DNA from 3 places in the Pseudomonas sp. NPDC077451 genome. Region 1 is predicted to be linked to each of the others. Evidence: riboswitches for the same ligand, from Rfam matches in the RefSeq annotation. Region 1 holds a riboswitch; each other region holds the start of a gene.

The links. Region 1 has a riboswitch for cobalamin ahead of ACIGHL_RS06990 (hypothetical protein). Riboswitches for the same ligand answer to the same signal wherever they lie in the genome.
Region 2: it holds a riboswitch for cobalamin, as region 1 does, so the genes downstream of both, cobW (cobalamin biosynthesis protein CobW) here and ACIGHL_RS06990 (hypothetical protein) in region 1, are expected to answer to the same signal.
Region 3: it holds a riboswitch for cobalamin, as region 1 does, so the genes downstream of both, btuB (TonB-dependent vitamin B12 receptor) here and ACIGHL_RS06990 (hypothetical protein) in region 1, are expected to answer to the same signal.

What each region holds. Positions count from the first base shown of each region.
Region 1 covers NZ_JBITVX010000003.1:86,098-89,371, reverse strand. Annotated here, with positions in the region: gene ACIGHL_RS07000 (3-phosphoshikimate 1-carboxyvinyltransferase) at 1-31, shown strand, start outside; gene ACIGHL_RS06995 (cobaltochelatase subunit CobN) at 676-954, opposite strand; gene ACIGHL_RS06990 (hypothetical protein) at 1,055-1,342, opposite strand; cobalamin riboswitch at 1,432-1,564, opposite strand; gene ACIGHL_RS06985 (DUF2970 domain-containing protein) at 1,724-1,942, shown strand; gene ACIGHL_RS06980 (nitrite/sulfite reductase) at 2,309-3,274, shown strand, end outside.
Region 2 covers NZ_JBITVX010000006.1:270,296-273,569, forward strand. Annotated here, with positions in the region: gene cobM (precorrin-4 C(11)-methyltransferase) at 1-357, opposite strand, end outside; gene ACIGHL_RS12595 (cobalamin biosynthesis protein) at 370-831, opposite strand; cobalamin riboswitch at 945-1,163, shown strand; gene cobW (cobalamin biosynthesis protein CobW) at 1,259-2,314, shown strand; gene cobN (cobaltochelatase subunit CobN) at 2,321-3,274, shown strand, end outside.
Region 3 covers NZ_JBITVX010000001.1:450,280-453,553, reverse strand. Annotated here, with positions in the region: gene btuB (TonB-dependent vitamin B12 receptor) at 1-1,317, opposite strand, end outside; cobalamin riboswitch at 1,395-1,611, opposite strand; gene ACIGHL_RS02115 (metallophosphoesterase family protein) at 1,771-2,574, shown strand; gene nhaD (sodium:proton antiporter NhaD) at 2,623-3,274, opposite strand, start outside.

The DNA of each region.
Region 1 (3,274 bases):
GCTGGGGCTGTGGGATTGGTTCAAAGGATGACCGATAGCAGGCCTGCAGATGAAGAGTCTGCAACGATCTCCGCAGCAGCCAACTGAACAATTGATTGTCGAACACGCTACGCAACTCCCCTCGGCCGAGGCCCACGACCACGCCAGATGCCAAGCCCCAATAGCAGCAGAACGATCAGCGCAGCCAGCTAAAGGTATCGGCTGGCGCTTTGATCACCTTGGGTTTCAGCTTGATCTGGCGCGGCTGGTGGCGTGTCCGTCGCCTCCGGCTGAATCTCGCTGATACTGCTCGGTGCGTTCGTTTGCGGCACCGCGCGCAGTGCCGAATCGAGCCGAGCCTGCAGTGCGTCGCGCAATGGGTCAGATAGCTTCGGCAACAGCCACTCGAACCGGCCGGGTATGCCCACTTCCCGGCAAGCCGTGCTCAGCAACCAGGGCTGCGAACTGCTCGGCCAGCGCGTGATGGGTCGCCTCGCCGGCCTTCCAAAAGCCCTTCTGAATCGCCACCAGCATGATTGCGAGCATGTTGCTTTTGACATGGACGTTGGCGCCCTTCTCGAGAAAGGCATCGACTCCAAGCGCGTGTACGCATTCGAGCACTGCAAGCTGATCAGCATAGAGATCGCGAAACAAACCGGAGGTGGTGAACATCAGCTCGCGTCGCTCGCGCCCGGTTTAAAGCAGGTATCGCTTGATGCCTTCGACGATGCCCCGGCTGTTCCACACAGGCTCTACGCCAAGCAGGGCCAGTCCGAAGGCGATCATGGCGCGTTCATCACGGACGGTATCGGATGCCCAGAGAATGACGGCCTCGCGTCCGCCCTGCTCCATTGGCCGCTGTCGCGCACAGTTGGCCAGCTCGCTACCGATACTCCAGCGGATGCGACTCGGGATCAGGCTACTGTCGAGCGCATGGAAATTGCGCCCGGTCGGTAACGCCTCCGGCGTACGGATCGGATGGTTGCAAATACCATGCGGTCATTGGTGCGGCTCATCGCCACCAACGCCTGGTCGCTGTGCATGATGAAGCGCTCGCCCGTGCTGTATCGCTCGATCAACGGTTGCAAATGGTCGACTTCCGTCCCGAATACGCCCACCACGAGCAAGCGCCTTCCACTGGCAACCATTGGACGATCGCGGCGTCGTCCAGCTCTGCCAGTTGCTCCGGAGTCCGGGCGCTAACGGTACGCTCAGGGAATCGTTGCTTTAGCAAAGCGGCAGCTGAAGCGAACTCGGCAGCGCTGTATTGGGAAATGATCGCGTTGATCTGACTGGCACTGACCGGCGCCACTTGCGTCAGTAACAGAAGCGCTAGTGCCACGCAGCGAAAGGCGAAAGACATGCCCATTTCATCCGGGTGCAGTGGGCAACAGATAAGGCGCCTAGCCAAACCGGCACAGCGACAAAACTGAGGACGTCGCCCACCGCGACAGTTCCTGGGAAGTACGGGCTGGTATCGGGTTCGGTCGAATCGACTCTACCGTTGCGGGGGCAGCATCAGCTTGCATTGATTTCCCATTTAACCCGGACCATGATCCGGGCACCACGCACTTCAATTGTTCAACCGCTGGGCGGCCGAGGCGCGAACCTTAGGCGCCGACCTAGGCAAGCTCAAGCAACAACAAGCGTGACGACCCGTTGACGTCGCTGGACATCACATTGATCTCTCCAGAATCAGGATTGCTGACTAGACTTCAAGGCAGTCAGCCTCACGGAGACACTTATGGACGACGATAGGCAACCCAAATCGCTCACGCTACGGCAGATGCTTCAAAGTATGCTGGCCGGCGCTTTGGGCGTGCAGAGCGGGAAGAATCGGGTGCGGGACTTCAGCCACGGTAAACCCAGCCATTTCATTCTGCTCGGGGTCGGCTTCACCGTAGCGTTCGTCCTGGTGATTCTGGGGGTCGTCAAGCTGGTGCTCTATCTAGTCGGCGTTTGACCCGGTTATGTAGAGGCCGCCAGGCTATTGGTGGCTAACCCAGAACACTGCTGTCGCCACCGCGAGCAGGATCAGAAAGAAGATCGCGGCGGCATCTGCGCAGCTGTCATTATCATGGCGTTTCAAATGCTCTGACACAGGGGCGTACCTTGTTGTTGAGGATCGCATTGATTGCAGTTAAGACCATGCAAACGGAGCGCTCAAGGCCGGCGATTGAAATGTCTGAAAAGCAGCGTTTCGTTCTAAACATATTCCCAAACATCACTTTTGCGCATAAACGCTAGCTGGTATCGTGCCGGCCTCCCATCAACGGGTGCGCGGCCGTGCGCGCAGAAGCTGTAGACAGCCTGAAAAAACAGGACATTTATGTACGTATACGACCAGTATGACCAACACATCATCGAGGATCGCGTGCGTCAGTTCCGTGACCAGATTCGCCGCTATCTCGCCGGTGAACTGACTGACGCAGAATTGTTGCCTCTTCGCCTGCAGAACGGTCTGTACATCCAGCGCTATGCGCCGATGCTGCGCATTGCTGTGCCTTATGGGCTGTTGTCGTCTACTCAGATCCGCAAGCTGGCCGACATCACCCGTCGGTACGATAAGGGCTATGCCCACATCAGTACCCGTACCAACGTGCAGCTCAACTGGCCCGAGCTGGAGGATGTCCCTGACATTCTCGCCGAACTGGCAACCGTGCAGATGCACGCCATCCAGACCAGCGGCAACTGCATCCGCAATACCACCACCGACCAGTTCGCCGGCGTGGCCAAAGACGAGCTAGTCGACCCCCGCCCCTGGTGCGAGATCATTCGTCAGTGGTCGACTTTCCATCCAGAATTCGCATTCCTGCCACGCAAGTTCAAGATTGCGGTAAACGGCGCTGCAAGTGACCGTGCAGCCATTGAGGTCCATGACATCGGGCTCGAAGCGGTCAACAACGAGGCAGGCGAGCTGGGCTTCCGCGTATCCGTGGGTGGCGGTCTTGGCCGTACGCCGATCGTGGGCAGCTTTATCAATGAGTTCCTGCCATGGCAGCACCTGTTGACCTATCTCGATGCGATTCTGCGTGTGTATAACCGCTATGGTCGTCGTGATAACAAGTTCAAGGCGCGCATCAAGATTCTGGTCAAGGCCCTAACGCCTGAAGTGTTTGCCGAGCGTGTAGAGGCCGAGTGGTCGTATTTGAAAGACGGCGCGAATACTTTGACCGAAGCCGAAGTCGAGCGGGTCAGCAAATTCTTCGTCGACCCGGAGTACAAGTCTCTTGAAGATCAGATCGCTGTGCTCGCCCAGCTTGATGCCGAGCACCCAGGCTTCGCTCGCTGGCGT
Region 2 (3,274 bases), on a different contig from region 1:
CAGCAGTGCGGCGCAGGCAGCCGTCGCGGTGACGCCCGGAACGATCTGGAAGGCGATGCCGAGCCGGCGCAGATGACGGATCTGCTCGCCAATGGCGCCGTACAGTGACGGATCGCCCGAGTGCACCCGTGCCACGTCCTGGCCCTTGGCATCGGCCTGTTGGATCAGCTCAACGATTTCGTCCAGATGCAGCTCGGCGGTGTTGATCACCTGCTCGGCACTATGGCCTTCGAGCACTGCGGCAGGGACCAGCGAGCCGGCGTAGAGAATGACCGGGCAGCTGCGCACCAGACGCAGCCCTTTGACGGTGATAAGTTCCGGGTCACCAGGGCCGGCGCCAATGAAATAGACGGTCATGCAAACTCCAGATCAAGGAAGACGGGTGATAGCCAAGGCGCAGGTCGCATTGGCGGAGCGCAGCTTTCGGCACAGCAATCGGGTTTTCTGATTACCCATGATTTCGGCCTGTGCCAGGGCGCTGGCCTCGGCAAGCCCAGCGCTGCCGGTCAGGGCCTTGCTGCGCAGCGAATGCTCGCTGACCGCCGCATCATAGGGGGCAAGCTGCGTGGCAGACAGCAAGGCAAGGGGCAGCCTCAGGTGCGCGGCCAGCGCATGCAGGCCCGGTTCGTTCGCTTTGATCTCGCTGCTGGCCAGGCAGTCGAGCGCGGCTATCGTCAATCCTTGATCCCGCAAGGCGCGATGCAGAAGCGCTTCGAGCTCGACCCTGCTGCAACCCTTGCGGCACCCCAGCCCCGCGACGAGCAGCGCCCCATCCGGTAGGGGACGAGGCTCGGGAACAGATGAATCGTCAGTAGCGGTCGGGATGGGCATGGCGCTCGTATGGGATGGACCGCAGCGAGCACGGTCATGGGCAAAAGGGCCGCAAGAACATCACGCGCCTTGCTGAGCGTCAACCGGGCGATTGACCCGCCCCCGGCCTCTGCGTAGCCTTCACGCGTCGAGGTTCTCTGGCGATGCCAGAGCTAAGAGGGAACACGGAAAGCCGTGGCTGCCCCCGCAACTGTAAGCGACTTGACCCTTGGGTGTGCTTTGTCGAGCACACCAGCCACTGCGCATGGCGCGGGAAGGCGAGGGATATTGGCAGACGCACCACGCGTCGCCCGGTCGTGAGCCAGGAGACCTGCCTCGCCACACATTTACAACCGGGCGGGGTGCTCCGGTGGTGCTTGTTGGCGCTTGTCGCCACGTAAGTGTCCGCCTGCCTGCTCATCTTTTTTCCGATGCTTGCAGGGCTACGATGAAAACCCTTTCCAAACTTCCCGTCACCATCGTTACCGGCTTTCTCGGCGCCGGCAAAACCACCTTGCTGCGCCACATGCTGGCCAATGCCGAAGGGCGACGTATTGCCGTGATCGTCAACGAATTCGGCGAGCTTGGCATCGATGGCGAGATCCTCAAGCAGTGCTCCATCGGTTGCAGTGAGGAAGAGGCCAACGGCCGGGTTTTCGAACTGGCCAACGGCTGCCTCTGCTGCACCGTTCAGGAAGAATTCTTCCCGGTGATGCGCGAGCTGGTGGCGCGTCGTGGCGATCTCGACCATATCCTCATCGAAACCTCTGGCCTGGCACTGCCCAAGCCGCTGGTCCAGGCCTTCAACTGGCCGGAGATCCGTAACGCCTGCACGGTCGATGCGGTGATTACCGTGGTCGACAGCCCGGCAGTGGCTGCCGGCACCTTTGCCGCCTTCCCGGATCAGGTCGATGCGCAACGCAAGCTCGATCCCAATCTCGATCACGAATCGCCCCTGCATGAATTGTTCGCCGATCAGCTGGCCAGCGCCGATCTGGTCATTCTCAACAAGGCCGACCTGTTGAGCCCTGACGCGCTGGCGGCCGTTCGTGGCGAAGTGGCCGAGGAGCTTCCCGAAGGAGTCAAGGTCATCGAGGCGCACGGCGGCGAGCTGCCGTTGAACGTGCTGCTGGGTCTCGATTGCGAAACCGAACTGCACATCGATGGGCGCAAGACTCATCACGATCTCGAAGGCCATGAAGAACACGATCATGAAGCCTTCGACTCGTTCGCGGTCGAGCTGCCGGAGGTGCCTGAAGACAAGCTGATGCAAGTATTGAAGAGCGCCGTGATCAAGCACGGAATCCTGCGCATCAAGGGCTTTGCCGCGGTTCCGGGCAAGCCCATGCGCCTGCTGTTGCAGGGCGTCGGGCAACGGTTCGACAAGCACTTCGATCGTCCCTGGCAGGCCGGTGAGGCCCGTGTCAGTCGGCTGATCATCATCGGCCAGTCACTCGACCCATCGGCGATAGATGCCGAACTGAACGCTGCATTGGCGGGCTGACCGGTCGTGCATCTGCTGCGCACCCAGCCCGGCCAGCAATTGCCGGCCGACAGCATCGCCGACCTGGGCCAGACGCCTGGGGAAATCGTCGTGCTGTGCACGGGGGATTCGCACCTGTCACTGCTTGCCGAGGTCGCTGGCCAGCTGCCCGAGAACTATCCCAGCCTGCGGCTGGCGAGCCCGGCGCAGTTGGGCAACAACGCGTCGATCGACTTTTATGTCGAGCAGGTGTTGCAGCACGCCAAGGTCATCCTGATTTCCGTGCACGGTGGCGTCAGTTACTGGCGCTACGGGATCGAGCGGCTGGTGGAGCTGGGCCAGCGCGGCGCTACCGTCATCATGGTCCCGGGCGATGACTGTGCCGATCCCGAACTGAGCGAGCTCGGCAATGTGCCGACCGAGGATAGCCACCGGCTGTGGCAGTTCCTGCGCCAGGGCGGTGTCGACAACGCGCGGCAGTTCTATCACTGCATCGCCAGCCGCTGGTTGGGCCGTGACTACCCCTGGCATGAGCCTGAGGCGCTGGCTCGGGTGGCGATCTATCACCCGCATCATCCATCCGCGACGCTGGCTGACTGGCAGCGCGACTGGCGCGCGGATGCACCGGTGGTTGGCCTGATCTTCTATCGCACCCAGGTGCAGGCGGCGAACACCGGCTTTATCGATACCTTCTGCGAGAGGCTGACGGCCCAAGGGCTTAACCCCTTGCCCATCGCAGTTGCGAGCCTGAAGGAGGCGGCTTGTCTGACGCAGGTCGAAACCTGGCTGGAGCAGAGCGGCGCCGCGGTGATCATCAATACCACGGGCTTCGCCCAGTCCAGCCCGGATGCGCCAAACCTGCGGCCGTTTCGGCTGGACGTGCCGGTGCTGCAGGCCATCTGCGCGCTGGACAATCATGAACAGTGGCAGGCCAATGCCCAGGGTCTGGGCTCGCGTGACCTGGCGATGCATGTCGTGTTG
Region 3 (3,274 bases), on a different contig from region 1:
GTCTGGTGCATAGAGATCATTGAAAGTGGGCGCCTTGAAAGCCGTGCCGTATGACGCGCTCAGCATCAGGTTGTCGCGCAGGTCATAGCTCCAGCCGAGATTGCCGGTGTCATGGTTCCCGAACTGCTCGTTGTCATCGCGACGCAGGCCAGCCAACAAGCCGTGGCGGCCGAAGCGGCCCTGATACTGCAGGTAGGCGCCCTTGTTATCGCGGGCGTCCACTGCATAGTCGTCCGTGACGTCGATGCGGTCTTGCTGGTAATCAAAACCCAGGGTGAGCAACTGGTCGTCGGCCACACTGAAGTCGTTCTGCCAATTGAAAGAATCACGCTTGGTGTCAAAGCGAGAATAGAAACGACCGTCGCGGAAGTTGTCAGTGTTGTCTTCGCTGTGACCGGCCTGCAGCGTCACCAACCACGGTTCGAGCGGCTTGAATCGTGCCCGGCCACCGATGACTTGCTGGCTTCCGTCGCTATAGGCGAAGCGACCTGTCGCACCTGAGGTAGACCGAGAGTCGTAGTCACTGTGGGTGTCGACGTGCAGCCAACTGCCGTCCAGCTCCAATCCATTGTCGAAGCGATATCCACCTCGCAAGGCACCGGACAGCTCGCGATAGCCGTCCGCATCGGGTTCGTAGGAGCGTGGTGCTGACGGCCGATAGGCCCTTGAATTGATACCGTCGGTTGACGCGCTCGCCACGCCGAGATTGAACCATCCGGCACCCTGGCTACCGGATATGCCAGCGGTACCGTCGAAGCTGGAGCGGCTGCCCGCGCCAGCGGAAAAATAGGGCTTGAACCCTTCGCCCTCTCCACGCCGCGTGAAGATCTGCATGACGCCGCCTACCGCTTCCGAACCGTACAGGCTGGAACGAGGGCCGCGGACCAGTTCAATACGCTCGATTTGCTCGACCGGAATGTTCTCCAGCGATGCACCGCCTGATGTGGCCGAACCGATTTTCACCCCATCGACCAAAACCAGCAGATGCTGGCTGCTGGTGCCACGTACATAGACGGCCGAAGTCTTGCCACGGCCGCCGTTGGCGGCCACATTGACGCCCGCGAGGCCGCGCAGCAGCTCGGAAACGCTCTGCGCCTGGCTGCGTACAATCTGTTCGCGAGTAATGACGCTGGTGGAAGCAATACGGCTGAGCGCCTGCTCGGTGCGCGTGGCTGTAACCACCTGGTCGTTGAGGTTCAGCGGTTGGACCGGCTGAGCATGGGAAAGCGAAACATAGCCAAGCAGCAGGCACGCCGCTGAGGTGTTGAGGGTCTTGCAGATCAAGTCCAGGTCTCCGTCGTGCCCGCCGCACGACATCAGTCGATAAGGGCAGACGGAGAATGCGAAAGGAGCGCAGGTGCAAGCAGCCGCACCCCGATCAGCGCCCGCCGCCCTGCCGTGGAATGCGACAGGCCGGTCTCCGGGCTTGCGAGCGGATGCCTTGCATCCCGGAACCGCGGCCTTCCCATGCCTGTGGCACAGTGGCTGTGAGCGGTGTCCTGTCTCGCCTACCGTTGCGGGGGCAGCGCCGGAATCTTCATCGAATGAACCGGCTTCCCTGTTTCACCCATTGGCTTTTAGCCAGGGGGCACCTGAAGCAGCGCGGAGGTTAGTCCAAGGCCCTGCACAGCGCAACCGAAAGCGATCAGGGCCAACGCCGCAACACGTTTCGATACCGCTGCCTGCGATTTACCGGAACGCCGGGCGCCGAATGGCTTCGAATGCAACAATGCCACCCGTCACGCACACCAGACGAGAAGACGCCCACCCATGACCAGCATCGTGCAGATTTCCGACACCCACTTCGGCACCGAAGAGGCCGCCGTCGTGCAAGCCATGGAAGACCACGTGCGCGAGCATGGCGCGGATCTGCTGATCTTTTCCGGCGACATCACGCAGCGCGCCAAGGCCGGACAGTTCGCCGACGCCCAGGCCTTCGTCCAGCGCTTGCATGGTCACGGCATCCCGGAAACACTGGTGATTCCGGGTAACCATGACATCCCGCTGTACAACGTCTTTGCTCGCTTCCTCATGCCTTACCGCAACTACCGTCGCCACTTCGGTGAGGATTTGGAGCCAACCTTCGAGAATGACGAGGTGTTGGTGATGGGTCTCAACACTACCCACCCGCGACGGCACAAGGATGGGCTGGTGACGGACGAGCAAGTGCAGGCCGTGACGCGGCGGCTCAAGCAGAGCGATCCGAACAAAGTGCGTATTGTCGTGGCGCACCAGCCTTTCGGCGCGATGGTGCTGAGCGATCTGAGCAATCTGCAGCACAACGCCGATGCTGCGCTGCACCGCTGGGCCGATGAAGGATTGGACCTGGTTATGGGCGGGCACATTCACCTGCCCTATGTATTGCCGTTGTCCAAGCAGTACACCGCGTTGTCACGGGAGATCTGGATGGTTCAGGCCGGAACCACCCTGTCATCACGAGTCCGTGGTACATCGCCGAACTCGTTCAATCGCATGAAGCTGCACCCTGGCGCCGACAAGAAGGTCTGCGTCGAACGCTGGGACCTGCTCGATGATCAATTCGTGCTCGGCTCGCACTTCAACCTGCACTGGTAAGCGCGGCAGCTCACCCAACGGCTATGAGCGACCGCGCCCAAGCGCGACTCAGCCCAGCGAGCCCGCCACTACCAGGCCGGTCAGATAGACGCCAGCGAAGCCAAGATTGAATGCGATGAACAGATACAGGCTGTACTTGAGATAGCTACCGAAGGTCAGCCCCGGCACCTTACTCATGGCCACAATGCCCGCCGCGGACCCGATGACCAGCAGCGAACCGCCCACGCCGACTGCATAGGTCAGTACCATCCACTCGGCAATCCCCATCTCGAGCCCGGACTTCAGCAGTGCAGCGGTCAGGGGTACGTTGTCGATCGCAGCAGACAAGATGCCCATCAGGTAGTTGGCCACCACTGCAGGCACCTGATCGTAGATTTGCACCAACCCATCGAGCACATTGATTTCCTTGAGCATGCCGACCAACAGCAGGATGCCGAGGAAGAACAGCAGGGTCTCGAATTCGACTTGGCGCACGTATTCCAGAATCGGATCGGTTTCAATGTCATCGCTGAAGAAGCGCGCCACCAGAAACATAATCGACAAGCCGGTCAGGAAGGTCAGCACGGGCGGTATCTGGAAGAAGAAGTTACCAGCGATGGTGCACAAAATGGTGCCAAGGAAAATCAGTGCGATGGCAATATCAACCCGGCGGACATCGGTGCGATGGCTTTCCACCACCACCTGACCGTTCATGCCCAGC